3 regions of the Ruminococcoides intestinale genome follow, and region 3 is predicted to be linked to each of the others. Evidence: predicted binding sites of a transcription regulator. Region 3 holds the regulator's gene; each other region holds the start of a gene.
The links. Region 3 encodes LexA, which represses DNA repair genes until DNA is damaged. Its sites were predicted from a motif close to CNAACANNTGTTNG; they were not measured.
Positions count from the first base shown of each region.

Region 1 (10,046 bases), on a different contig from region 3:
CTTTTTGCTCTATGATTATGCAATTACCGTCTTTGTTATGCAGTATGTTCGCAGATTAAGAGGAAAAATATTCGGTAATTTTCACAAGTAATTATAATTCAAAGAAGTTTTGAGAAGGTGGACCTAAATGAAAAAGCAAAAATTGTTTGTCCGCATAGTCTGCATAGTCCTTGTGGTTCTTATGGCAGTATCGGTAGGTGCTGTTGCAATAACTGCATTTTCGGCTAATGCGGCTCAATCAACCGAGGAGGTTTCCGCAAGCGTATCAGCAGGCGCATCAGGCTATATAAATGCGTCGTATGTAAATCTGAGAAGCGGTGCAGGCACGAATTATTCGGTTATAACCTGTATGGCAAAGAACACAAAATTTACTTTTGTTGACGGAAAGCTCTATAACTCAAAGTGGTACAAAATCAAGCTTAAATCAAATTCAAAGACAGGCTATGTTACAAAGGAATATGTTGCCGTAAGTTCTTCGGCAACGGCATCAAGCGTAACAGGCTATGTTTCTGATGATTATGTAAATCTCAGAAGCGGAGCAGGCACAAATTATTCTGTTGTTGGTTGCCTGAGAAAGAACACTAAGCTTACTTTTGTAAGCACTTCACTCTACAACTCCGCCTGGTATAAGGTTAAGGTTACTTCAACTGCTAAAACAGGTTACATAAAAAAAGACTATGTAAAAATTAACAGTTCAACCCAACCTGCAACAAAGGCAACACAACCTACAACAAAGGCAACCAAACCTGTAACTCAGCCGACTGCGTCAGCGTCAACCGTAAGCGGTTATATAACAGACGATTATGTAAATCTCAGAAGCGGTGCCGGTACAAGATATTCTGTCGTTGAGTGTATGCGATTGAATACAAAGGTTACTTTTGTAAGCACAAAGCTTTATAACAATGATTGGTATAATATTAAGCTTACATCAAATTCAAAAACAGGCTATGTAAAGAAAGACTATGTTAAGATGAACGGTCAGACACAGCCTACAACGACTCGGCCTACAACCACAAAACCGTCAACAGGTTCATCTGTTAAACTTTCCGTATCAAGCAAATCAATTTTCACAGGCAACAGATTTGCAATTACTGCAACAGCGTCCGGAAGTGTTTCATGGTCAAGCTCAAATACAGGCGTTGCAACCGTTGACTCTCGTGGTATTGTAACAGCCAAGAAAGCAGGCTCTGCAACAATTACTGCGAAAAGCGGTTCGCATTCTGCAACCTGCAAAATTACCGTAAAATCCGGCTCATCTGTAAATATATCCAACAGCAATGTAAATCTTCCGTGGCAGAAGTCAATGCTTTTGAAATCAAGAACAAGCGGTGTCACATGGTCAAGTTCAAATACAAAGATCGCAACAGTTAAGAACGGTGTAGTTGACACGGTAGGCAAGGGCTATGTAACAATCACAGCCTCAACATCATACGGTGCGGCAACCTGTCTCATTCATGTTATGCCGAGGGAAAGCGTGCGTTTCTGCTATGCGTCACCAAACTCCGCTCCGCTTAATTCAAATGTAAGCTTTAAGGCTATTACCGACACAGGCAGGGTAGGCGTGTATTTTGTAGTTACAAACGGCTCAACCTCTTATAAGGTAACCGCAACAAGCAAGGTTAAAGACGGTAACTCCTATATCTGGACAGGTACACAAAAGCTTTCAAAATCAGGCAAATGGTCTGTTAAGGCATATTCTAAATTTAAAACCGAATCAAAGTATTACACCACGGCAGGCGGCGGTGAGGGCGAGGTGTTTGTAACCTCAACAACCAATAAAACCACCACAGCTTGTGCCGAGCGCAGAGCGAGTGACGAGGTAATCAAGCTTATTGCAAACTATGAGGGATTTCTCTCAAAAGTCACAGCAGACAGCATTACAACCGATCCTACACTCGGTTACGGCAAGGTTGTAATTTCAGGCGAACAGTTCTACAACAACATAACTTCAAATCAGGCATATGCTTATCTTTGCCAGACCGTGAACAAGGGCGGATATACCACTACAACAAATGCCTACCTTGTAAATAACGGTATAAAGTTCAATCAGCAACAGTTTGACGCACTTGTGTGCTTTGCATACAATGTAGGCAGCGGTGTGTTCTACAATGATTCCGAACTTCAGTCTGTTCTCTTGAACACAGGTTCAAGCGGTACTATCAAAGCAGGCGCTTCGGGTACGGTTACAGGTTCAGATGTAAACCTCAGAAGAGGTGCAGGAACTAACTACTCCGTTGTTACCCGTATGAACTACGGAACAAAACTTAAATTTGTTGACGGCAAGCGTTATAACACAAACTGGTATAAAGTTAAGCTTTCAAACGGCACAACAGGATATATCCACAAGGACTATGTTTCTGCTTCGGGCGGTTCAAGAGATTTGAATAATGTCAATAAGCAGAACCTCATTGATGCACTTTTGCAGTACCACCATGCGGCAGGTTCTTGCTATTGGGGACTTTTGTACAGAAGAGTTGACGAGGCGGAAACATTCCTCTACGGCGATTATGACCGTGACGGTCAGCACAATTATCACAAATTCCATTTCTCATGTTACTCAAACCCGAGTTTCGGTATCTGATATTAATTTTTGCAAAGAAGGTCTTAAAATGAAAAAGATAGGTTTCATAGGCGCAGGCAATATGGCAACAGCCATTATAAAAGGTCTTATGGCACAAAACGACGGCAAGGCTGATTTTATCAATGTTTTTGATGTAAGCGAAGAAAAGTGTGCCGCTATGAAAAATATGGGTGCAAATGTAATGACATCTGCCGATGAAATTGCAAAGAACAGCTCAATTGTTGTTCTTGCAGTCAAGCCACAGAATTATCCCGAAGTTCTTGAGTCCCTCAAAAACAGCATTACAACAGCCAAAACCGTAGTATCAATTGCCGCAGGCATATCTATTGCATATGTAAGAAAAGGTCTTGAGTGTGACTGCCCTGTTGTAAGGGTTATGCCTAATACGCCTCTCTTGCTCAAAAAGGGTGCAACAGCCCTTTGTCCGTCTGAGAATATCAGCGATGATGACAAAACTATCGTTTACAATATGTTTGCAGGCAGCGGTGTTTGCGAATATATTGACGAAAGCCATATGAATGAAATAATTGCGGTAAACGGCAGCAGCCCTGCTTATATTTATCTTTTTGCAAAGGCTATGGCTGATTACGCAAAGAATTGCGGAATCGACTATGACAAGGCCATGAACCTTGTCTGTGCAACTCTTGAGGGTTCGGCAGCAATGCTCCGTGACAGCGGTGAGCCTGTTGAAACACTCATAGACAGGGTTTGCTCAAAGGGAGGCACAACAATTGCCGCTATGGATAAGCTTAAAGAACATGGCTTCTATGAGGCTGTTCTTGACGGCATGGACGCTTGTACAAAGAGGGCAGAGGAGCTTGGCAAATAATTTTGCCTTAACATAAAATGAATACATTCCTCATATATTTTAACGGACAACCAATGAGAGGAATGTATTTTATGAAAAGCATTGTATTTTCTTTTAAAAAGCGTTATCTTTTTCGCAGATCAAAGGGAATTTCACCGTCTGATGTCAGATTTTTTATAAGGCGATATTCCGTGGTGCTTATCTTTGTTTCGGCTTTTCTTACCGGACTTGTTTTCGGTTCAATTTATGCATCCAAAGCCGATAAGCAAATGCTTGATTCCCTTGATTTTCTGTTTACTACAAATCTTGATGCAAGGCTCGGTCAGAATGCCGTCAGCACATTTTGCGCCTGCTTTGCATCTGATTTTATATTTCTCACAGTTGTATTCCTCTTGGGACTTGCACCGTGGGGAATACCGTTTTTGCAGTTTGTTTCAGCATTTAAAGGCTTTGGAACAGGACTTACTGCGGCATATCTTATTATTACATATTCACTTAAAGGAGCAGGTTTTTATCTGCTTGTTGTGTTGCCGGGAACATTTTTGTTCTGTTTGGCACTCGTAAAGCTGTCGGCATATGCTTTTGAAATTTCAAAACAGATGTTTTTCAGCTTAATCGGTCATTCTCATCAAACAAATTCTTTGAAAAATGAGGTGATTGATTTTTGTTCCCAATCTGTTTCGGCACTCATAATGACCTTTTGTTCAACTTTGCTGGATACGGCTTTGTGGTGCTTGTTTTCGGGAGCGTTCAATTTTTAATTTTGGAGGGCGCTATGGCATCGGAAAAGAACGCTGTAGCATTGACAGGATTTTTCTCGTCATTGTTTCACAATTTACCACGACTTTTGCTAACGAATGTGCTTTTTGCATTGCCGTTTGCCGTAATATTCGGAATTTTCTTTTTGATTAATACACTTACGGGTATTAATTCAATGTTTATATATTTTCTTACGATAATTCCGCTTTTTCCGTTTTATGCCGGCGTAACTCAGGTTACTTCCCATATGGTAAGGGGAGAGGAAAATGTTGATGTTTTCTCAAATTTCATCGGCGGAATAAAGGAAAATCTGCTCAGATTTCTCATACACGGCGTTGTGATGTATGCCGCTGTTTTTATCAGCTACTACTCAATTGTTCTTTATCTCGGACTCGGTTCAAAGAACGGAATGTTTTATGTTCCGCTTGTTATTTGTATTTTAATTGCAATTTTCTTTCTGTTTATGTTCTTCTATGTTCCGCCTATGACGGTTACTTTTGATATCAAGATGAAGGATATTTACAAAAACAGCGCACTTATGACAATCGGTGAGCTTAAACACAATCTGTTTGCAGTTTTCGGAATTTTTATTTTATTCCTTGTTTGCGCAACGGTGCTTATGTGCAGTTTTACTCCGGTACTGCTCATCATTTTCACAATTGTTCTTGCATTGTTCATTGTTCCGTCAATTTTATCTTTTATAATCAATTCTGCAGTTTATAAGAATATGTATTCAATGATTGTTGACAAGGATTCAAAGAGCAAAACAATTGATAAGAAAATGGAGAACAGACGCAAAGGTCAGTTCCGTGATGATGAAGAGCCTGTCGTAGAAGATTATTCGGATCTTGAAATTGATGAATCGGCTGACGGTGATGAATTTATTTTCTATAACGGAAAAATGATGAAAAGAAGTTATCTTTTAAAGCTTAAAAAAGAGGCTGAAGAAAGGAAGAACGCAAAATGAGCGGTAAACACGCAGTTAAAAGTTCAAAAAAATCATTGATAATAATTATTTGTGTTGTTGTACTTGTTGCAGTAATTGCAGGTGCGGTTATCCTGTTTATGAATCTTTCGGGTAAAAATAATAATTCGGCAACAACAGTACCGACTGTGGCTGCTTCAACAACCATCGGTAATACAAACTTAACACAGAATGTTTCCGACTCTGTATCCGAAACCACACAGCCTGCAACCAAATCGGGTGAAGCTTCACAAGAGCCGACAGAACAGGGATACACAGCCGAAACATCTTCAAATGACAGTGAAATTGTTGTTCCGACAATCAGCGGAGAGAAGCAAAAGCCAAAATTCAGTGCAACTCTTATTCCGTACTATGCAAAAGATGAAAATTCTTCTGAAGAATATTCTTTGAGAGATCTTTTCGGCTCTGCTTATTCAGGCGGCGGATTTACTTTTAATGAGGACGGAACATTCATTGACGGAATCACAAGTGCCTCGGCAAATTCAGGTGCGTACATAGTTGAGGGCGACTCCGTTGTAATAACATATTCCAACGATAAAAATGTTATTGCTGCCGTAACCAAATGGAACGGTGATGTTCCTGCTGAAATTACCGTAAACTACGGCGGAATTATTGTATCCTTTAAGTAAAATATCGGTGATTAAATGAGTAAGAAATCTGTTAAAAAGCCTGACTATGCAAAATTTGAGGCTAACAGGGCTGTAAAAAAGAAGAATAAGAAAAAGAAAACAACAGCAATTGTTTCATCGGTTATTGCCGCCTGCGTATTTATCATTGCGGCAATCGTTGCCGTTAATGTGCTTTCACCGTCAGTAACCGCCGAGCTTACCTCATCTGCATGGGTTCCCGAAGGTGCTAAGAATGCGAGTGGTGATGAGGTTGAAATGAGTGAGGTTTACAACACAAATTACAGCGCTTATCAGGGTTCTATGTCATTTTCCGATGATGGCACTTTTACTTTATGGCTTTCGCCGGGAAGTCCGGATGACGGAACTCACAGCGGAAAATATACCGTGTCAGCTTCGGACAAGGTCAATTTGTCATTTGATGACGGAACAAATACTTCCGCCATACTCACACAAAAGAACGGTAAAATTTCGGCTGTTGTGCTTAAATATAACGACTATGAAATAACATTTGTAAAACAGTGAATACTTAAAAAACAAAAGATATACGGTAAAATTTTCTGCCGTATATCTTTTTCATTTTTCTATATTCCGTCAAACAGACTTAGCTGTTCGGTTTTGCTTTCAAACTTATGCAAATACGAAAACACATTTTCGACTCCGAACATAATTCCGTGATTTCTGCAAACTTCTGAAATCCTGTTCATCAGAACATTATTGTTACTGCTTGTAAGCTGATATGAATTTCCGTATGTATAAATGTATCGTTCCTTCATATTCGGAAAGTGTTTGTCAAGCCGGCTGTAAAAATATTCTCTGTCACCGTCACGCAGAGTAAGACCTATGCCAAAGCATATTATTCCACTAACCTTTGCGTCAATGCAATACTTTAAAAGTCCGTCGATATTTTCTTTTGTATCATTTATAAACGGTAAAAACGGAGAAAACCACACAACACTCGGAATACCGTTTTCGTGAAATGCCTTGAGCGTTTCAAATCTTTCTTTAGTAACGGAAACATTCGGTTCAATTATTCTGCAAAGGCTTTCGTCTGCCGTTGTAAGCGTCATCTGTAATACAGCCTTGCTTTTATCGTTTATTTTCGTAAACAGGTCAATATCCCTCATAACAGATGCCGACTTTGTATGTACGGTTACACCGAATCCGTAGCGGTTGATTATTTCAAGACATCTTCGTGTCAGTTTCAGTTCTTTTTCAAGAGGAATGTACGGATCGCTCATCGCACCCGTACCAATCATACATTTTCTGCGTTTCCTTTTTAAAGCGTTTTCAAGCAATTCCGGGGCATTTTCTTTCACCTCAATATCTTCAAATCGGTGATTCATCTGATAGCATTTACTGCGTGCGTCACAATAAATGCATCCGTGTTGACATCCTCTGTAAATGTTCATGCCGTTTGCGGCAGATAAAATTCCCTTTGCTTTGACCTTATGCATATAATCCTCCGCTTATTGTTTGGCATCGACAAACCACCTGTTTTCCTCCAAAAACAGGTATCGTTCTTTGCCGAGAATATGGCAGGTGTAGCGTATTCCCGCACCGCCTGCTTTGAGAGATGCCGCATACCGCACATCGGAAATTTTGTCAATGCGGTATCTCCTTCCGTCATCCCACACAATATATTCGGGGATAAGATCTCCGTCACAATCAAATGTGGCAGTAACTTTAACATACTTTTTCATAGCTTGTTACCTCCATTAAAATCAGAGAAACATCTTTAATTTTTCGCCTAAGATGCATCGTTATCATAAATATCCGACAGGATGAATTGTATGATCCTCCTTTGGGTTAAAATCCGAAAGCTCCTTGTCATCAAGCAAAACGGCAGGGCGAACAGCATAATTGCCGAATCGCTTTTTTAATCTGTCAAGTGTTTTGTCAAGCTGTTCGTTCTGAATAAGTCGCTTTTCATCACGCAAAAGGCTCATCTGGTGCGGCTGATCATCGTGAATAAAATCCGTAACGCTTACCCCGATACTTCTCAGCGGTTTTTCCATTTTATAGCTTTTTTTGAAAAGCTCAATAGCCGCATTTGTTATATCCTTTGTAAGATTTGTGTGGATTTCTGTTGTGTGCTGTCGGTTGAATGACATCAGCTCGTTGTCACGAATCGTAATGCAAACAGTTTTTGCCATAAATCCCTGTTCACGCATTCTTCTGCAAACGCTGTCACACAAAACGAATATAACCTGTTTTACATCGTTAAAGGTTACCATATCTTTCGGCGTTGTGGTTGAGTTACCGATTGACTTTACCTCGCTGTTTTCGTTCATATGGGCAACAGGGGAAGAGTCGTATCCGTTTGCAAAGCCGTAAATTAGGTCGCCCCATTTTCCAAGATATGACCGCAACAGTGTAACATCTGCGGTTGCGATATCTCCAATCGTATAAATGCCGATAGATTCAAGCTTTCTGCCCGTTGCTCTGCCAACATACAAAAGGTCTTTTGCAGGACAGTTCCACACAATATCTCTGTAATTTTCCCGTGTGATTTCGGTTATAGCGTCAGGCTTTTTATAGTCACTTCCGAATTTGGCAAAAATTTTATTAAAGCTGACTCCGATGCTTACGGTTATTCCGAGCTCCTGCTTTATACGGCGATTAATTTCGAGTGCAATCTCTTTGCCGCTCATATTCTTATTGTCGGTAACATCAAGCCATGCCTCGTCAAGTCCGAACGGCTCGATTTTGTCGGTGTATTCACTGTAAATTCTCCTCGCCATTTTTGAAAATCGCTTGTACAAATCAAAGTGGGGAGGAACGGTTATGAGGTCGGGACATTTCTGCTTTGCCTGCCAGATTGCCTCGCCTGTTTTTATATTATACTTCTTTGCAATCTCATTTTTAGCAAGAATAATTCCGTGCCGATTTTCCGCATCACCGCTCACGGCAACAGGTTTGTTCCTGATTTCGGGATGATGCAAACACTCAACGCTCGCATAAAATCCGTTACAGTCGCTGTGAAGAATAACCCTGTCTTTTCTATATTTGCTTTTGTCAATGGCACAATTAATATTCACAACGCATCGCCTCGAACATTTGTTTTTATTTAATTATAGAACAAGTGTTCTATAAAGTCAAGCGTAATTTTGTCGTGTATATTAAAAGTAATGATACCAATGATATTAAAAATATTTCTAAAATACGATTTTTCTTTTAAAAAAACATTGACATATACTTATATAGGTGATAAACTGGTACTAAGGTAGAATGGTTGTATTTAAAAATAGTTAATCAGGGACACAAATATAAATATTATAAAGGAGAAGAGTATGAAGAAAAAAATTAGAATAATTTCGTTGGTTTCATTATTGTTGTTGTCGATTTTTTCCACTCAAAGTGTATTGGCATCAGAGTCTGTAGATGATGAAAACGATAATGGTGGCTATGTTGCAGATGATACGGAACGTTTGGAAGTACCATTTGAACATGACGGGTATTCGTTGACTACGAAATATGACCCGAGAGAAAGTAATCATTTAACAGATATAAGAAATCAAAGCAATGTCGGCATTTGTTGGATGTATGCCGCTGCTTCCACAGAAGAACAATTTATTGCAACACGGTACGGTAGAAAATTTGATGTTTCTGAATTGCATGGTGCAGTTGCTTTATCTGACTGTATTAAAAAAGTAAATAAAAGTCAAATTGAACCGGGTTATTATGAAACTGGCCCTAATAGAAGTTCTACAACTGCAGTAGCTGCACAGTACATAACAAATTGGAATACTCCGATTTTCTATAACGATGTCCATAAGTGGTGCTCAAATATCAGCGAGGCAGAATATCCTTTATCTATTATGCAAACCTTTTATAATAAACACCATAACTGGATTGAAATAAAGGATGACGGAGATGCATTTACAGATTCAAAATCATTATTTAATCTCACGGGGTTTAGATATATTTCCAAAGATATGGATAATATTAAGTATGCTATTCAGAATTATGGTGCTGTTGGTGCGGGTATATTTTATAAGCCCAATATGGTGAAAAATGTAAATGGAAATGAACAAACTCTTAATAATTTGTCTGATGCTTATTTGAATCATGCTATAAGTATTGTTGGGTGGGATGATGATTTTTCAAAAGATAATTTTAGAAATGGTTATAAACCTAAAAGTAACGGTGCATGGTTGGTGAAGAATAGTTGGGGATATCAAGACATAAGAAGTGGATATATGTGGATTTCCTATGAGGATGCTACATTGAACGCAAAAAACAATCCGTTTGCAGTGACAACAGGAGTCCAACCTGCAGACGAAA
Region 1 is NZ_JBBMFQ010000001.1:404,747-414,792, forward strand. It holds gene WMO31_RS01955 (hypothetical protein) at 1-91, shown strand, start outside; gene WMO31_RS01960 (SH3 domain-containing protein) at 128-2,581, shown strand; gene proC (pyrroline-5-carboxylate reductase) at 2,610-3,410, shown strand; gene WMO31_RS01970 (stage II sporulation protein M) at 3,482-4,150, shown strand; gene WMO31_RS01975 (DUF624 domain-containing protein) at 4,165-5,115, shown strand; gene WMO31_RS01980 (hypothetical protein) at 5,112-5,762, shown strand; gene WMO31_RS01985 (lipocalin family protein) at 5,778-6,284, shown strand; gene WMO31_RS01990 (SPL family radical SAM protein) at 6,344-7,216, opposite strand; gene WMO31_RS01995 (hypothetical protein) at 7,229-7,462, opposite strand; gene dinB (DNA polymerase IV) at 7,526-8,800, opposite strand; gene WMO31_RS02005 (lectin like domain-containing protein) at 9,053-10,046, shown strand, end outside.
Region 1: a site for LexA is predicted at 8,813-8,826, ahead of dinB (DNA polymerase IV). Genes of this name have one in related genera too.

Region 2 (10,046 bases), on a different contig from region 3:
TACTTGCTGTATTATTAATTGCAAGCACCGCCGTTTTTTCTGTTTCAGCGGTGTCACGCAGTTATTCGTATATTTATAATTATGCGTTAAAAGTAAAGATGGATATTTCATCTACCGGTGGAAAAAAGCCGTACGCATATTACTATTATGACCATAGTTATAAGTTGGCAGAAGAAATTTTATCTTTATCGGAAGAAACGGAGAGTATAGAATTACAAAATAAATATGATGAATTAAAGGATTTTTATGAGAATCCGTGGATAAGCCCAAGTGGTGCCGGCTATACTTGCTATTATGCTGTTAATGAGAAAAACGATAATAACTGGTACTCTGACGAAATTTGGAATACATTTGTTGAAAAAAGAGAAAAGCTTTTTAATGCCCTTAGTGTTAACAATCCGAATTTTGAACTTAAAGAGTATGGCGAGGGAATTTTAGATAAAGATTATACTATTAAACAACAGAAATACATAAGTGAATGTTTCTATGAATTATTGGAAGTTTTTAATACAATGACCTGTCAGAATATTGTTCTCGGTGACGTTAACGGTGACGGAGTTGTTAGTGTAGTAGATGCTACGCTTGTTCAAAAATATATAGTAGGTGAGGTTGATTTTAACTGTGCACAGAAGTTGAGAGCAAGAGTGAATTGGAATGCCTTTCCCATAACTGTCAAAGAGAGCACTACCATACAAAAATATATTGTCGGTTGTACAGATGTATATTTCTATACCGGTGGAATTGTTGAAAATGAAAGCGATTTTGCAACATCTTTGGATAACTGGGAGATTTGTTCTCAGTGGTAATTAAAGTTATATCAAAAAAGACTTCGTACTCTGTTGCGAAGTCTTTTTCTGTTTTAACATAACATTACGATTGATTACAGCTGTGTAACTGTCATTTACAAAAACGAGATATTGTGGTAGAATTTAAAATGTTGAATTATGTAAAACTGTCGGATATTACAGATGTTTGTCCGAAAGCTATTTTGTATCGGAGGTTTTATTGATGGAAGCTTACAAAAAGGAATTCATTGAATTTATGGTTGATTGTCAGGTTCTCAAATTTGGTGATTTTGTTACAAAGAGCGGAAGAAAAACTCCTTTCTTCGTAAACACAGGTTTCTACAGAACAGGCGCTCAGCTCCGCCGTCTCGGTCAGTATTATGCAGAGGCTGTCAACAGCAAGTTCGGTCTTGATTTTGATGTTCTTTTCGGACCTGCATACAAGGGCATTCCGCTTTCTGTTGCCGCAACTATCGCAATCAGCGAAAAATACGGTCAGGATATCCGTTATTGCTCAAACAGAAAAGAAGTTAAGGATCACGGCGACAAGGGCATTCTTCTCGGCAGTCCTATCAATGACGGTGACAGGGTTGTTATCATCGAAGATGTTACAACAGCAGGCACTTCAATTGAAGAAACTCTCCCGATTATCAAGGCTCAGGGCGATGTAAACCCAATCGGTCTTGTTGTTTCCGTTGACCGTATGGAGCGTGGCAAGGGTACAAAGAGCGCACTTTCCGAGATTGAAGAAAAGTACGGCCTTAAAACAACTGCAATCGTAACAATGGCAGAGGTTGTTGAACACCTTTACAACAAGGAATACAAGGGCAAGGTTATTATTGACGACAAGCTCAAAGCCGCTATTGACGCTTACTATGAGCAGTACGGCGTAAAGGAATAACAGCTTTTAATTATTAATATTAATCAGTCGGGGCGGTTTTATCCGCCCCCAAAGTTTGAAAAAACTTATTTTGCGGTGGGGATAATATGGCACGGACAACCGATAACGAACACAGCGGTCATCGTGAAAGAATGCGTAAAAAGTTCATAGAAAACGGCTTTGATGTGTTTGAAACGCACGAGGCTCTTGAAATGTTCCTTTACTATGCTATTCCGAGAAAGGACACAAATCCTCTTGCACATCGTCTGCTTGACCGTTATATCACTGTCGGCGGAGTGTGTGACGCTCCGATTGACGAGCTTATGAAGGAATTCGGTCTGTCTGAAAATGCCGCCGCATTGCTCAAAATGTTGCCCGAAATGGCAAGGCTTTATACCGAATCAAAGATGTCACATGATAATATCATCGACTATGAAAATCTCGGTAAAATATTTAAAGCAAAATTTATCGGTCGAACAAACGAATGTGTCGCTCTCATGCTCGGTGATGCAAAGGGCAAGATGATTTATTTTGATATAATTTCAAAAGGTTCACTCAATTCATCCGATATGCCCGTCAGAAAAATTGTTGATTTGTCACTTCGTCACAATGCCAAAACTGCGTTTATAGCACATAATCATCCCAGCGGAACAGCTCTGCCTTCGGGAAGTGACCTTGACACAACAATAGTTTTGAAGAGTACGCTTGCAACTGTCGGAGTTGAGCTTATCGACCATTTCATAATAACCGATGATGATTATGTTTCTCTCCGTGAAAGCAGGCTTGCGGGGAACATCTTCTATTATGAAAAGTAATAATGTTCTTTAAAAGAAACATTTGACAATTTAAAACATCTGTTCTATAATTAAAATCGAAATTTTGTTCGGATATGTTTTCTGTTACAGGACTTTTGTAATAAAGAGCCTTGTAACAGGAAACATAATAAAAAATCCGTATTTGGAATGTGATGTGTATTATGGAATTTAAACTTCATTCAAAATATCAGCCGACAGGCGACCAGCCGCAGACAATCGAAAAGCTTGTAAACAGTATAAATGCAGGCAACCGTGAACAGACGCTCCTCGGTGTAACGGGTTCGGGTAAAACTTTTACAATGGCAAATGTTATTCAGAGGGTTCAAAGACCGACACTTGTGCTTGCACACAACAAAACTCTTGCGGCTCAGCTTTGCAGTGAGTTCAAAGAGTTCTTTCCGGAAAATGCGGTTGAATATTTTGTGTCATACTACGATTACTATCAGCCTGAGGCATATGTTGCACAGACGGATACTTATATTGAAAAAGACAGTTCAATCAATGACGAGATTGATAAACTCCGCCACAGCGCAACGCTTGCACTTTCCGAAAGACGAGATGTAATTATTGTTGCCTCGGTTTCTTGCATATACAGCCTGGGCGATCCTATTGACTACCGTAATATGGTAATCTCACTTCGTCCCGGAATGGAAAAGTCCCGTGACGAGCTTGTAAAAAAGCTTGTTGAACTGCAGTATGAACGCAATGATGTAAGCTTTACCCGTAATAAATTCAGGGTTCGTGGTGATGTGGTTGAAATTTTCCCTGCCGCATCAAACGATTCTATAATCCGTGTCGAATTTTTCGGAGATGAAATCGACAGAATTTCCGAAATCAATCCGCTTACGGGCGAACTCAAAGCTGTTCTGAAACATGCCGCAATCTATCCTGCGTCACACTACATTGTGTCGGGAGATAAGATGAAAAAGGCTCTTGCGGAAATTGACAGGGAGCTTGAGGAAAGACTTGCATATTTTCGTGAAAACGGAAAGCTCCTTGAGGCACAACGACTTGAACAGCGTACAAGGTACGATATGGAAATGTTGCAGGAAATCGGATTTTGTACGGGTATCGAGAACTATTCAAGAATAATGTCGGGCAGAGCGCCGGGCTCATCGCCGTACACGCTTTTAAGCTATTTCCCCGATGATTTTCTGCTCTTTGTCGATGAGTCCCATGTAACGCTTCCACAGGTACGGGGAATGTTTGCGGGTGACTATGCAAGAAAAAAGAGCCTTATTGACTACGGTTTCAGACTTCCGTCTGCACTTGATAACCGTCCGCTCAACTTTGACGAATTCTATTCAAAAATAAATCAGGCTGTTTATGTAAGCGCAACACCGGGCGATTTTGAGCTTGAAAAATCGGCTGTTGTTGCAGAGCAGATTATCAGACCTACAGGACTTCTTGATCCTGAAATTTCGGTAAGACCAACCGAAGGTCAGCTCGATGACCTTGTGTCCGAAATCAATATCCGTACAGCCAAAAATCAAAGAACACTTGTCACAACCCTTACCAAGAAAATGGCGGAAGACCTTACCGCATATCTTGAAAAGCTGGGTATCAGGGTTCGTTATATGCACCATGACATTGACACCGTTGAAAGAATGGAGATTGTCCGTGATTTAAGACTCGGAGAATTTGATGTTCTTGTCGGAATCAACCTTCTGCGTGAAGGACTTGATATTCCCGAGGTTTCTCTTGTTGCCGTACTTGATGCCGACAAAGAGGGATTTCTCCGTTCAACCCGTTCGCTTATTCAGATTGCCGGCAGAGCCGCACGAAACAGCGAGGGTACGGTTATTATGTATGCCGACAGCGTAACACCGTCAATGAAGGTTGCAATAACCGAAACACAGCGCCGCCGTGAAATTCAGAATAAATATAATGTTGAGCACGGCATCGTTCCAAAGACTATTGTCAAAAAGGTCAGCGATATACTTGAAATTTCTACTCACGATGACAGTGAATTTAAAAATACAAAAAAGCTTTCAAAGGCACAGAAACAACAGTTGATAGAAAAACTGACAAAGGAAATGAAAGCTGCCGCAAAGTTGCTTGAATTTGAACACGCCGCATATCTGCGTGACAAAATCAAAAAACTGCGTGGTGAAAAATGATAAAGGAAGAGTAAAATGCCAAGAAAGAAAACCACCGATTATGATAATACCAGTATCACAACGCTAAAGGGTGCCGACCGTGTCCGTAAGCGTCCTGCCGTAATTTTCGGCTCGGACGGTATTGACGGCTGTCAGCACTCCGTGTTTGAGATTCTTTCGAACTCAATAGATGAGGCGAGAGAGGGTTACGGTAAAAAAATCACAGTTACACGCTATTCCGACGGCTCAATTGAGGTTGAAGATCACGGCAGAGGAATTCCCGTTGACTACAACGAAAACGAAAAGCGCTACAACTGGGAACTGGTTTTCTGCGAACTCTATGCCGGCGGCAAGTATAATAACAGCGAGGGTGAAAGCTACGAATTTTCCCTTGGTATGAACGGCCTCGGTCTTTGTTCAACCCAGTACAGCTCCGAGTATATGGATGTTGATATCCGCCGTGACGGCTACCGATACACTCTCCGTTTTGAAAAAGGCGAGATTGTCGGCAAGCTTAAAAAAGAGCCGTACAGCAAAAAGGATACGGGTACAAAAATTCATTGGAAACCCGACCTCGAAGTCTTTACGGATATCGACATTCAGCCCGAATATTTTCTTGACATAATGAAAAGACAGGCTATTGTCAACGCAGGAATTGAATTTGTTTTCCGCAATCAAAACGGCAAAAGCTTTGATACGACAAGCTATAACTATGTAAACGGTATTGTTGACCATGTTGCCGAGGTAGTCGGTGAAAACGGACTCAGCTCAATTCAGCATTGGGAAACCGAGGTTAAAACCCGTGACCGTGACGATAAGCCCGAATATAAGTGCAAAATGGATATCTCGGTTGCATTTTCAAATAAAGTGCATCTCACCGAATACTACCACAACTCAAGCTGGCTTGAACACGGCGGCGCTCCCGATAAGGCGGTGCGGAATGCCTTTGTTTACCAGATTGATAGCTACTTAAAACAAAATAATAAATATAACAAAACCGAAAGCAAAATCAAGTATGACGATGTTGAGGACAGCCTTGTGTGCGTTATTTCGTCTTTTTCAAGTGTTTCATCATATGAAAACCAGACCAAAAAGGCGGTTACAAACAAGGGTATTCAGGACGCTATGACTGCATTTCTCCGTCAAAGTCTTGAAGTCTATTTTATTGAAAATCCGCTTGAGGCAGAAAAAATCTGCGAACAGGTGCTTATCAATAAGCGCAGCCGTGAAAATGCTGAGAAAACACGACTTAACATAAAGAAAAAGCTTTCGGGCAATCTCGACATAACAAACCGTGTTGCAAAATTTGTCGATTGCAGAAGTAAAGACACGGAACAGCGTGAACTGTTCATAGTAGAGGGTGATTCTGCTCTCGGTGCCTGTAAACAGGCAAGAAACCCCGATTTTCAGGCGATTATGCCAATCAGAGGTAAAATACTTAACTGCCTTAAAGCCGACTACGATAAGATTTTTAAGAGCGAAATCATTACCGATTTGCTCAAGGTTCTCGGTTGCGGTGTTGAGGTTAAGTCAAAAGCAAACAAGAATCTTTCAAGCTTTGATATGAACGCACTTCGTTGGAGCAAAATTATTCTCTGCACCGATGCCGATGTTGACGGCTTCCAGATCAGAACTCTTTTACTTACCATGCTTTACAGACTTACACCTACACTCATTGAAGAAGGCAAGGTGTTTATTGCCGAATCGCCTCTTTATGAAATTACATCCAAAAACGATGTTTATTTTGCATACGATGAAGTTGAAAAGGATAAGTTCATTGAACAGCTCGGCAAGGAGAAATTCACAATTCAGCGTTCAAAAGGTCTTGGTGAGAACGAACCCGATATGATGAACCTTACCACAATGAACCCCGAGTCACGCAGACTTATCAAGGTTCTTCCTGCCGATGCAGAACAGACAGCGGAAATTTTTGATGTTCTTCTCGGTGACAATCTTCAGGGAAGAAAAGATTATATAGTAGAACACGGCAACGAATATATTGACCAGCTTGATGTAAGCTGATTGGAGGTGGAAATAAATGGCGAAAAAATCTTCAAAGACTCCCCGCAGAACTTCACCGTCAAAAACTCACGGTGTAATCAACGGTGCGGGTGAAGTAGTGGAACAGCCAATCGTTTCCACTATCAGAGAGAACTATATGCCGTATGCAATGAGCGTAATTCTCTCCCGTGCAATTCCCGAAATCGACGGGTTCAAGCCATCGCACAGAAAGCTCCTGTATATGATGTACAAAATGGGACTTCTGAACGGCGGAAGAACAAAATCGGCAAACATTGTCGGTGCAACAATGAAGCTCAATCCTCACGGCGACTCTGCAATTTACGACACAATGGTTCGTCTTTCAAGGGGCTATGAGGCACTTTTGCATCCGTATGTAGATTCAAAGGGTAATTTCGGTAAATTCTACAGCCGTGACATGGCGTGGGCGGCATCCCGTTATACTGAGGCAAAGCTTGACGCAATCTGCAACGAGCTGTTTCGTGATATAGACAAAGATACCGTAGATTTTGTAGATAACTACGATAATACAATGAAAGAACCGTCACTTTTGCCGGTTGCATTTCCGTCTGTACTTGTAAACGCAAACACAGGTATTGCCGTTGGTATGGCGTCAAATATCTGTTCATTCAATCTGCGTGAAATCTGCGAAACAACAGCGGCACTAATCCGTGATCCCGACCATGATATAAAGTCAACTCTGCCGGCTCCTGATTTTACAGGCGGTTGTCAGATTATCTATGACGAAAATGTCATCAATCAAGTCTATGAAACCGGCAGAGGAAGTATCAAACTCCGTGCAAAGTATGTCTATGACAAGTCTGCAAACTGTATAGATATACTTTCAATTCCTGCCACAACAACTTGTGAGGTTATCATTGAAAAGGTAATCGACCTTGTAAAGCAGGGTAAAGTCAAGGAAATTTCCGATATTCGTGACGAAACAGGTATTGACGGACTTAAAATTACAATTGACCTCAAGCGTGGCATTGATGCCGACAAGCTTATGACAAAGCTTTACCGCTTTACAACACTCGAAGATTCCTATGCCTGCAACTTCAATGTGCTTATTGCAGGTGTTCCGAGAGTTCTCGGTGTAAAGGCGTTGCTTGAAGAATGGATTGCTTTCAGAATTGAGTGTGTCAGAAGAAGAACATATTTTGACCGCAACAAAAAAGCTGACAAGCTTCATCTTTTAAGAGGTCTTGAAAAAATTCTTCTCGATATTGACAAGGCAGTAAAGATTGTTCGTGAAACCGATGAAGAATCCGATGTTGTGCCAAACCTTATGATTGGATTCGGAATTGACGAAATACAGGCTGAATATGTTGCCGAAATAAAACTTCGTCACCTTAACCGTGAATACATTTTAAAGCGTACAAAAGACCTTGAAGACCTTGAAAAAGAGATTGCCGAGCTTGACGAAATTTTAAAGAGCAAGGCAAGAATCAAGACAATCATTGTCAAAGAACTCAAATCAATTGCCGAGAAATACGGTCAGCCGAGAAAGAGTATCATAATCTATGACGATGTTGCAAGATATGAGGAAGAGACAGTCGAGATTCCCGATTATCCTGTTAATCTTTTCTTTACAAAAGAGGGATATTTCAAGAAGATTACTCCGCAGTCGCTCAGAATGAGCGGTGAACAAAAGCTCAAAGACGGTGACGAAATCATTCAGGAGCTTGAGTTCACAAACAACTGCGACCTTTTGTTCTTTACAGACAAGTGTCAGGTGTATAAGGCAAAGGCTGATGATTTTGCACAGACAAAGGCAAGCGTACTCGGTGACTATGTTGCCGCAAAGCTTGGCTTTGATGAAGGCGAAAATGCTGTGAAAATGGTTGTTACAAAAGATTACAAGGGTATGCTGCTCTTTGCTTTTGAAAACGGCAAGGCTGCAAAAGTTCCGCTTGAATCCTACGCAACAAAGACTAACCGTAAAAAGCTCACGGGCGCATATTCCGACAAATCTCCGCTTGTCGGACTTCTCTATATACCTGAGGACGAAGAGGTACTCTTCAAGGCGTCATCGGGAAATATGCTCCTTGTTCACACGGGTGCACTCGCTCTCAAAACAACCCGTTCAACACAGGGTGTTGCCGTTCTCAAGCCCCAAAAAGGTCACAGACTTTTTAGCATAGAACGCTATAAAGACGGTACTTTTACAAATCCAAAGCGTTACAGAACAGGTTCACTTCCTGCAAGAGGTGCGTTGCCCGTGAACGATGATTCAAAAGACGAACAGCTTTCGCTGATTTGATTTTGAAAAAATTAATAAAAATCTTGTAATATCTCTTGAAAAAGCTGTGTTTATGTGGTATTATAAAACAGTTATTAAAGCAGAATTTGTTTTATTCGTATTTATTAAATGAAAGGAAGATAAAAATGAGCATTTGGGGCATTGTTTTAGGCGTATTGCTCGCAATCGTATCTGTTGCCATTATCGTTGTAATTATCCTTCAGGAGGGTAATCAGCAGGGTATCGGTGCTGTAACAGGTGTTGCCGATTCTTATTTCTCAAAGAATAAGGCTCGTTCGATTGATGCGTTCCTCTCACGCTGGACAAAAGTTTTTGCTGCAATATTCGTAATTTTTGTAATTGCACTTAATGTGCTTTCAAAGTTCGGTATACTGTAAGCATATTAACTTAATAATCAGCATAAAATTAACCGTCAGGGCAATCCTCTGGCGGTTTTACTTTTTATATGGAGTTGTTAAAAATGCCTTGGTGGGGAATATGTCTGATTATTTTTGTAACATTTATAACTTTCGCAATCTTGCACTTTCTCGGCAAAAACAAGCATCCGTTCAAACGCTCTCTGCTTTCAATGACTTTGGGAGCGGCAACATTGTTTGCGGTCAATTTGACGGGAGCTTTTACGGGCGTAACTTTGCCCATAAGCCTTTTATCACTTTTGGTATCAATAATAGGAGGAATACCCGGAGTAACGCTTATGCTCGGTCTTAATCTTTTTTTCTGAATAATCACAGAAGGGGCGGTCACATCGACAGCCCCTTAATTGTTTGTATGAAATTTTATACAATGCCGTAAAGTTCCTCAAGAGCCTCACCAACGGTTTCTTTGTCTTTGGTCAGGAGTGCAAGCATAATTTTGTACGCTTTTTTCGGGTTGTCAAGAAAATTTTTTTTGAGAATAAGAGCCTGTTCCATTTCGGGAGCATAAACATCAAGCTTCATCAAATCCATATCACCGCCGGACACCGAACATTTAACAGTAAATCCGTTTGAACTTTTTACAATATCAACCTTGTTTTCAATCTCATTTTTCTTTACGGCAAGGAGCTTAACCGCACAAGCGTATGCCTTTTCTTTGATAGAGTACGCAAGAATGCTGTCAAGCTGTTTTGCAATTTCAACACCGTTTTCCGTGAGCGCATATGTTTTGTGTTCATCATCGGCAGGCACAAGGTTACCGTTTGTAACA
Region 2 is NZ_JBBMFQ010000001.1:416,118-426,163, forward strand. It holds gene WMO31_RS02010 (dockerin type I repeat-containing protein) at 1-806, shown strand, start outside; gene pyrE (orotate phosphoribosyltransferase) at 1,009-1,686, shown strand; gene WMO31_RS02020 (JAB domain-containing protein) at 1,773-2,480, shown strand; gene uvrB (excinuclease ABC subunit UvrB) at 2,642-4,600, shown strand; gene WMO31_RS02030 (DNA gyrase/topoisomerase IV subunit B) at 4,616-6,601, shown strand; gene WMO31_RS02035 (DNA gyrase subunit A) at 6,618-8,861, shown strand; gene secG (preprotein translocase subunit SecG) at 8,987-9,238, shown strand; gene WMO31_RS02045 (pro-sigmaK processing inhibitor BofA family protein) at 9,322-9,582, shown strand; gene WMO31_RS02050 (DUF4364 family protein) at 9,638-10,046, opposite strand, start outside.
Region 2: a site for LexA is predicted at 2,513-2,526, ahead of uvrB (excinuclease ABC subunit UvrB). Genes of this name have one in related genera too.

Region 3 (10,046 bases):
ATGCCTACGAGCAATTTATTCTTACATTGAAATGGACATGACTATGAAACACTACTTCCCGAAATACTGCGAAAAATTCAGATGCATTGCGAACCTCTGTCCCGACAGCTGTTGCAGGGACTGGGATGTTGTTGTCGATGATACAAGCTTTGATTTTTATAATACCGCCAAAGGCGAGTTTGGCGACAGGCTCAGGTCGCTTATGACAATTGACGAGGACGGCGACAGAATTTTCATCAGGCAAGGTGAAAAATGCCCGTTCTGGAACAGCGATATGCTGTGTGACATTTACATCAACCTCGGTGAAAATCACCTTTGTCACACCTGTAAGGAATTTCCGAGAATCACTCAGGACTACACCGTTTTTTGTGAACATACGCTTTCGTTTGCCTGTCCCGAGGCGGCAAGGCTCATGCTTGAATCGGATTTTGACACAGGCTTTGCAACCGATATTCCGCAGGACTCACAGACCGATTACAGCACAACCGAGATGAATTTTCTGCTCTCTGCAAGAAAACGCACTTTTGAAATTCTCTCAGACTGCAAAATGTCCTTGTCCGAAAGATTGTGCAGACTTCTTGCCTTCAACGAGCGAGTGCAGAATATGCTTGACGATGAAATTTTTGATATCACGGCTATGCCGACAGATGAATATAAAAAGCAAAGCTGCAAAGCTGCGTCATTCATTTTTGATTTGCACAAAACCCTTGATATCATGAGTAAGGATTGGCTATGTGAGCTTGAAGCAACCGCCGATTTTGCAAAAAATAATACGCTGTCAAACCGTTTTGACAAACCGCTTACCGCCTATCTTGACTACTATGTCCGCAGATATTACCTTTCTGCAATAGACAGTTTTAATGTCATATCCACAATCAAGCGAATGGTCTGTGCATACATAGTGACCGCTTATGAACTCGAAAGGCCCAACAATCCGACTCAAACCGAAGTTGTGAAAATTCTGCAGGGATATTCAAAAGAGGTTGAACATTCCTATGAAAACGGCGAACTCCTCGAAGATGCATTTATCTTCAATCCACTTTTTTCAACCGACAATTTAATAGGCATTTTATAAATAAATCCCGAACACATTTTACTGTGTTCGGGATTTGTTGTTTATTCTTTATTTTCGTCAGAATTCTTTTTGTTTCGTTTTTTCACGGAAACAATGTCGAGTTCAAACCAGAATGTACTGCCTTTGCCGAGTGTACTGCGAACGCCGTACCTTGCTTTGTGGCTGTCAAGAATACCCTTGACTATTGACAAGCCGAGTCCCGTGCCGATAACGCCACGCTTATGCTCCTTGTCAACCTTGTAGTAACGATCCCAGATGTACTCAAGCTTTTCGGGAGGAATGCCGTCACCGTGATCCGTTACCTCAATGAGAACCTTTTTGCCGTTTACCTTTTGCGTTACAATAACAGTTTTGTCTTCGCCGACATAATTGACTGCATTGTTCACAAGATTATAGATTACCTGTGAAATTTTCAGTTCATCGGCAAAAATGTAAACATCTTCGTCACTCTCAAACAGAATGTTGTATCCGTCCTGTTCCTTTAGCTTTGCGTACCTTGTGAAAATATTTTTGATGCTGTCGGTAAGACAGAACTCCGATTTTTCGGGTTGAATTGAACCCGATTGAATCTTTGAAAGGTCAAGCAAATCGTTGACAAGTGTTGAAAGTCTTGTTGCCTCGTCAATAATAATCTGAATATTTTCGGGAGTGTTTTCACCGGGCAGGTCACGCATAACCTCGCCGTAGCCCGTAATCATTGTCAGCGGTGTTCTCAAATCGTGTGAGATGTTGGCAATAAGTTCTTTTTGCAACTTTTCGGTTGCGGCAAGCTCTGTTTTTGCGTAGTTCAGCGTTTCGTTGAGTTCCTCAACCTCAAGATATCCTCTTGCGTTAAAGTCAACATCATAGTTTTTTTTTGCAAGCTCCTTTGCCGCCGTGTTTGTCTTAGAAATCGGTTTCGCAATTCTGTAGCTTGCGTAAAGCGAAATTATAACGGCAAGAAGCACAAACACAACCGAAACGATTGCAAGCTGGTCACGGACGATTTCAACCGTGTTAGTCAGCGGTGTGATTGACGATGTTACAATCAAAAAGCATTCGCTGCCGTCCTGCAGATTGATAATGTCGGTGTAGACCATATTTTGAACATTTTTATCGGGAGCGGAAGCATACCGAACAGTATTCCTCTCGGCTGTGTCGGATGAAGAATATTCATTAAAAAACTGTCGCTCAAACTTGCCTTTAATGCTGTCCTCTTTGTAGTTACTTGTGATGAACATATAATGTCCGTCATTTTCCTCTGCCAGCTTGTAGTATGAATAGACATCGTGATACTGAAAATTCAGGTTTGAAACGGGGTTGTCATATTCGCAACAATACTTCAATGTGAAAAGAGAAGTTGAATCGTAAACATATACCGAAAGTGAATTGTAGCTTGCAACATTTTCAATTGTTCCGAGAGCGTTTTTGTTTTCTTCAATCGACTTTGAAATAACCTGTGCGTTCTTTTCAACCTGTGAAGATTTTGTTGCCGTGTAGAACGATTCAAGAAAAAAGGTCTGGAACACCCACAACACGATCACAATTGCAAATCCGAACAGAAGAAAATAGCATAACAGCTTAAAATTCAACGGCAGATAATGGCGGTCAAATCGTTTGTTAGATTGTTTCAAAACGGTAACCCACCCCTCGAAGCGTTACAATGCATCTGCTGTATTCGCCAAGGCTCTTTCTGAGAAGCTTAATGTGTGTGTCAAGCGTTCTTTCGTCACCGAAGAAGTCGTAGCCCCAAACCTCGCTTATAAGCTTTTCACGGGTGAGTGCAAGTCCTTTGTTCTTTACCATATAGAAAAAGAGTTCGTATTCCTTTGGCGTCATCTCAATTCTTTTGCCGTCAATTGTAACGATTCTGGCTGAGAAATCAACCGAAAGACCTTCGTATGTAAATACATCCTTCTTCACATTCTCTTCGTTCTGAGCGCCTTGTGAACGCTTGATTACGGCATTAACACGCATCATAAGCTCCTTTGGCGAGAACGGCTTAACAACATAGTCGTCACTGCCAAGCTCAAAGCCGTGAATTTTATCGTACTCCTCGCCTCTTGCCGAAAGCATAATGATAGGTGTTTTCTTGAATTTTCTGATTTCCCTGCAAGCGGAAAAGCCGTCAAGCTCAGGCATCATAACATCCATTATGATAAGGTCAAAGTCCTCTTTACGGCAAATTTCAATTGCCTGCATACCGTCAACGGCTTCTTCAACCTCGAAGCCCTCAAATTCGGCATATTTTCTGATAATCTGTCTGATTCTTGCCTCATCGTCAACAACAAGTATCCTGCTCATTTTTGTACGCCCCTTTTATTAAAATTATAAGCGTCGGTTAAGACGCAGTGTATTCCGACTGTTACTCTATCATCCGAATGTGATAAAATTATGTTAATTTTCAATTTTGTTGGTGAAGTATCGCACGGCGAGCCGCCGTACCCTATTCGTGAAGATAGTATGATATTAAAAACACATATTATGCCCGAGCGTAATATCGTAATTCTTCGTACCACACTGTTGGGGCGAACACGGTTCGCCGCTGCACTTCAAATCACAACTGTTATAACAATCCGTTAAAATGATTATACCACATTTCATTTCTTATTGAAATACCGTTGAAAATAAATTATAATGTATAGTGTTAAAATTTGGTGCTAAATTCACATTAAGGAGTTCGGATATGGAAATAAGAAAAATCAAGGCGCAGACGGTATGCGATACGGTTAAAAAGCTGTTTACCGACTGCAACTATTTTATCGGCAAAGACATCATGTGCGCCCTTGAAACCGCAAGGGATAACGAAAGCTCGCCTGTAGGCAAAAGTGTACTTTCACAGATTATCGAAAACGATAAAATTGCGGCTCGTGAAGAAGTTCCGCTTTGTCAGGATACGGGTATGGCTGTTCTTTTTGTTGAATACGGTGACAGGGTTGTTATTGAGGACGGCAGTTTTGATGAGGCTGTCAACGAGGGTGTTCGCAGAGCCTATATTGACGGCTACCTTCGCAAGAGTGTAGTAAATGATCCTGTTTTCGACAGAATCAATACAAAGGATAACACTCCTGCAATTATCCACACAAAAATTGTCAGCGGAAATCAGATTAAAATTACCGCCGGCGGCAAGGGCTTCGGCAGTGAAAATATGTCGCAGATAAAAATGCTCACCCCGTCAAAGGGCATTGAGGGCGTTAAGCAGTTTATTCTTGATACTGTTTTTCAGGCAGGTCCAAATCCCTGCCCTCCTATGGTTGTCGGTGTCGGAATCGGCGGTACTTTTGAAAGAGCCGCCCAGCTTGCAAAAAAAGCAACCTTCCGTCCGATTGATTCCAAAAATGAAGATGAACGCTATGCACAGCTTGAGGACGAGCTCCTTACCGAAATCAATAAAATGGGATTCGGTCCTGCAGGACTTGGCGGCAATACAACTGCAATCGGCGTGAATATCGAAACTTCACCCACACACATTGCAGGAATGCCTGTTGCGGTCAACATCTGTTGCCATGCCGCAAGACACGCAAGTGCAACGATCTGAGGAGGAAAAGCTGTGGAAAAGAAAATTACACTTCCGATTACGGACGAAGATATCAAAAATCTTAAAGCAGGCGACAGCGTTCTGCTCACGGGTTCAATCATCACAGGCAGAGATGCTGCACACAAAAGACTTTATGAATTGATTCAGAAGGGCGAAAAACTTCCCGTTGACATCAAAGGCGAGCTTATCTATTATGTAGGTCCTGCTCCTGCAAAGCCCGGTTATGCAGTAGGTCCTGCAGGTCCGACATCAAGCTATCGTATGGATAAGTACGCTCCGTCATTGCTTGACCTCGGACTCAAAGGAATGATAGGCAAAGGCGCAAGAAATAAAGAAGTTGTCGATGCGATTGTTCGCAACAAGGGCGTTTATCTTGTCGCAATCGGCGGTGCGGCGGCGCTTATCGCCAAGAGTATCAAGAGCGAGGAGATTCTTTGCTATGAAGATTTAGGCACAGAGGCTGTTCGCAGATATGAGGTTGAAGATTTTCCGTGCATAGTTGCAATCGACAGCAACGGCAACAATGTCTATGAAATCGAACCGCCAAAGTATAGAAAATCGTAAATTCAGATTAAAAATAGGAATAGCAGTAATAACCAAAGGTCGGAAAGTTTAAGTGCTTTCCGACCTTTTCGTATGTAATTTGTTGAATTAAATGTAAAAAAGTGGTTAAATTAGTGTTTTCGCTATTCTTCATCATCTCTCATTCTTAACAAAATATTATTATAATATTCTTCGTTTTTTTCAAAACCAATATATTCTCTATTGAGTTTTTTCGCGGCAACTAATGTTGTTCCACAACCACAAAATGGATCTAAAACCGTCTGACCTTCCTTGGTGACTAATGATATTAATATTTCCATTAACTCAACGGCCTTTTGTGTTGGATGTAAACCTCGATCAGATTTTTGGGTTTTAACTTTCAATATATTAGAACATATTTCCAAACCTTCGTTTAATGAGGTCAATTGTTTTAATTTCTTTTCGTTAAAAGCTCCTACCTCATATTTTAAAATATTATCGGTTAGAGTGCTTCCTTGTGGATAAGGCTTCATAAACCACAGAATGGGCTCAAATAAAGGTCGGAGGTTACCTATTTTCCACCCTTCCCAAGCTGCACTATTAGTAATATCTCCTCGTCTGTCAAAAACACAGCTTACCCGTTGAGCCCTATATGCCGCAGAATCTTTTTCCCAAGAAAGCATGTCTTTAAAAATAAACCCAGAATCTTCCATCGCACATATACATCTATGAGCCATTCTTCTTCCCGCAAAAATAAAACAACTAGCACCAGGTTTTAAAACTCTAAACCAATCAGATGACCATGATGAACACCACTGATAATATTCTACTGGGATATTTCTATCTGACTGTGACCATCCATTTAAAGGTTTTCCTCGAGTTTTAAATATACTTCCTGATTTTTTTTGTGCTGGGCTTTTTCCTAAAAGTGAGCGGTTTGTATTGTGATGGATAACATCCCATTCTTCGTAATTTATTCCATATGGAATATCAGACAAAATTAAATGCACTGATTCGGTTTCTATACTTTTTATTAGTTCTATGGAATCTCCTAATTCAATTCTACCCATATATTTTTCTCACCTGCTCAATTTATCTAAATATAATGTAATTACATTTATTTTTTCTTGCAATTTTTTTGATTTAATTAATTCATCAATGGCTTGTTCTTTTGTATATTTTTTGATTTCAGCAATACAATTATTCCAATATTTTATTTCATCTTTTCCTCTATCTATAATGAATTCTTTATATTTAGACAGTATCTTGTCATAGCCGGATTTTGAAATCCCTGATTTCTTTGCGACATACATATCCATTTTTGGCAAAAAGCATTTTTTAGCATTTGCAAAACATAGGGATTTGTCTCTAGCAATCATAGAAGAAGCATCCCATAAAGATTCTAATTTGAAAGAGGTTGTTTCTTTTACATTCCGTTCAAGCATAATTGATATGTGTTCCCATGATAGTAAACAAACATTATTATCAAGTGCATTTGAATAGATTTGGCTTGTTGATTGAGGATACTGAAAGTAAGGTGCTACTAAAACGGCATATTCATTTTCAGAACCTCTCCAGTTACTTAGATTGCTTATCTTAAAATCTTTTTGATTTTTTGCAGTTCTACTTAAGCGAAAACATTTAGCATCAGCGACTAAACTATAGTTATATCCTGAAATACTTTCGGCTAAGATATCTGCACTATCAGCTCGTTCGTCTAACGCTTTTGATGCTAAACCAAGCATTCTAAAACATCGGGCTAAAACTATGTCCGATGTTTTAGAATACAATTTTTCCTCAGTGGAGTCATGCGGGATATTTTCTGGTATGATTCCTATTTGCTTAACTATTGCTTTAAATTCATCATCAGGTATTTGATTTATAAATTCTTGTATTTCAATGGTTGCCTGTTTAAATTCACCGTCAGAAAGTGTTTTTATTTTATTTATAAGTTGTTCAAACATATTGAAACCACCTTGTGTTTATAACATTGTTAAAAAAATTATTGAAAGTAAGTTAATCCTTTGCCATTATTATATTCTATAAATTCAATAATATCAATCTTTTTTGAGACTAATTGCATTCATAAAAAATATAACAAAAATGGAAAAACACAGCTGAAAATGTTTCCTGATTGACTTTATATTGATTTAGGCACTCAGTCTATACAGCTTGCAATCGCCGATTTCTATAGCTCTTTCGAGGGTGTCGGTAAAATGTGTGACTTCTTCGGGAATGTCGCAGTAGAGGTACTGCTCGTTCACGGCAAAATCCTCCGCCTCTCTCGACTGAACACACACTTCATACATTCCGTTCGGGTGCTTATAGACCTCGTAACGAAACATTCTGTCATCTGTGTACATATCGTAAATCACATAGTCACGCATTTTATCACTTCCTCTCAAAGCTGTATGCTAATCCTTTTACTCAAAATATCTTACAAGCGAGATCACCTTGCCGAGCAAAGCGACTTCGTCAACTATAATCGGTTCAAAATTGTCGTTTTCAGGCTGAAGTCTGAAGTGACCGTTTTCCTTGTAAAAACGCTTTACGGTCGCCTCGTCACCGACAAGCGCAACAACGATTTCGCCGTTCTCCGCAACAGGTGTGCGGTGAACAATTAAAATATCGTCAGGGAAAATGCCTGCGTTAATCATACTTTCGCCCTGAACACGCAGAGCAAAAAGCTCTCTGCCCCTTTTTAAGCTGTCGGGAACAGGCACATAACATTCAATATTCTCAACGGCAAGAATCGGATAACCTGCCGCAACTCTGCCCAAAACGGGAACATCGGTGTTTTTCTCCATGCCGTTAATCTGAATACAACGGTTCACGCCGTGTTCTCGTGAAATAAGACCTTTTTCTTCAAGTGCCTTGAGGTGGTGGTGAACGGTTGATGTTGAACTCAGTCCCGTTTCTTCGCAGATTTCACGAACTGACGGAACTCTGCCCTCGCCTGCACATTCTTTTAGATAATCGAAAATTTTCTGTTGGCTTTTGCTTAAAGGTTTCATATCGCAACGCCCCTTGTTTGTAATTACAGTATGATTGTACCATATATTTTCGGAAAAATCAAACATTTGTTTTATATTTTTAAAAAAATTTTTTATTTCGTCGAATAAATAAAGAAATTATTTGAGTTTTGATTGATTAACAGAAAAAACAGATGCTTTTCATTCCGATTTCAAAAAGGGTTCACACAGTTTTCATATTTGCATTGTTTAATATAAGCGTACTCAAAAAGACGGAACCGCATCCGTCAGAGTATAATTGTTCTACCCTCCTCAATGCGAGTCTGAACAAAGACTCGTAATTGTACCCCTCATTTTTTAAAGAACATAAGAAAGCACCGGGTCGCCGCAAGCCCGGTGCTTTCGTCGTTTAAGGACAAATTAATTGCAACACTGCAGCGGTGAACAATTACAAAGCCACGCTCGGGCATAATAGTTTTTAATATTGCAAACTATCTGCACGAACTAAAATAAACACGAACCGAACAATTGCAATGCCACGCTCGGGCATAATAGTTTTTTAAATATTGCAAACTATCTGCACGAACTAAAATAAACACGAACCTGACAATTACAAAGTCACGCTCGGGCATAATAGTTTTTAATATTGCAAACTATCTACACGAACTAAAATAAACATAAACTAAAAAATTGAATTATCATCTGCACTATGATACAATATATATAGTAAAGTGAGGTGCTTGTATGCTTGAGAACAAACTCGGATTGACTTCTTCTGCGGAGCTTGCTCGTGAAGAGGAGCGAATCAGTAAGAAAAAGGCGGCAATGCTTTTTGAAAATCACATTCTTGACAACCTTGAAAGCGGAAAGTTTTCAACATTACAGACAATCCACAAGTACCTTTTTGATGAAATCTACGATTTTGCGGGAAAGTTGAGAACCGTAAACATTGCAAAGGGCAATTTCAGATTTGCACCTTTGATGTACATTGAATCAGCTTTGAAAAATATTGATGAAATGCCGCAGAGCAATTTTGATGAGATTATAGAAAAGTATGTCGAAATGAACATTGCGCACCCATTCAGAGAGGGCAACGGTCGCAGTGCACGAATCTGGCTTGGCCATATGTTGAAAACGGAAATCGGCAAGGTTATCGACTGGAGCAAGGTTGACAAGGAAGATTATCTGCTTGCAATGGAGCGCAGTCCCATACGGGATATCGAGATAAAATATGTTCTGAAAAACGCATTGACCGATGAAATTGACAGCCGTGAGATGTACATGAAAGGCATTGACCACAGCTATTATTATGAGGGCTACACAGCGTTTAAAGCGGACGAACTTTAGTAAAATTGAAAGTTGAAAATTTAAAATGGAAAATTATGGTCGGGTAGCAAGTTTGCAAAATGCAAAACATTGTTGCCCGACTTTTTTAGTTTATATGGGAGTAAATGTTTGATTGTAGCGGCGAACGAGGTTCGCCACTACAGAATAACGGTAACTTTGTTTTATTTATATAATTTGATTTAACATAAATATTGTGCCGTTAGTGGCGGGCGTCCAATGAACGCCCCTACAGAATTGTGCAAACAGTTACAATGCCACGCTCGGGCATAATTGGTTTTTAAACATTGCAAACTATCTACACGAACGAAAAAATATGAACATAAAAATAATGGACAGCAGAAATAAAATCTGCTGTCCGATTTGTTTTTTATACATATATAGTTATTTTCTTTTTCTTATAAACCAATATATCAAACCAAGCGCAACGAGGAAACCGCCGAGGATGCAACGGAAGATGATATTAAGCGTACCCTCAAACATTGGGTAGCCTGCAAAGGTTCGCAGTCCGTACCATACGGTCATGAAGATAAAAAACACAGCCATTAAAACTGCAAGCAAGCCCTGATGTTCGTGGCGATATTTGATTCCTACGATAATCATTAATATTGCAAGA
Region 3 is NZ_JBBMFQ010000002.1:162,411-172,456, forward strand. It holds gene WMO31_RS04485 (hypothetical protein) at 1-41, shown strand, start outside; gene fliB (flagellin lysine-N-methylase) at 44-1,075, shown strand; gene WMO31_RS04495 (sensor histidine kinase) at 1,117-2,688, opposite strand; gene WMO31_RS04500 (response regulator transcription factor) at 2,675-3,358, opposite strand; gene WMO31_RS04505 (fumarate hydratase) at 3,747-4,592, shown strand; gene WMO31_RS04510 (Fe-S-containing hydro-lyase) at 4,605-5,156, shown strand; gene WMO31_RS04515 (DNA-methyltransferase) at 5,279-6,184, opposite strand; gene WMO31_RS04520 (HindIII family type II restriction endonuclease) at 6,194-7,078, opposite strand; gene WMO31_RS04525 (hypothetical protein) at 7,265-7,501, opposite strand; gene lexA (transcriptional repressor LexA) at 7,538-8,128, opposite strand; gene fic (protein adenylyltransferase Fic) at 8,831-9,433, shown strand; gene WMO31_RS04540 (hypothetical protein) at 9,815-10,046, opposite strand, start outside.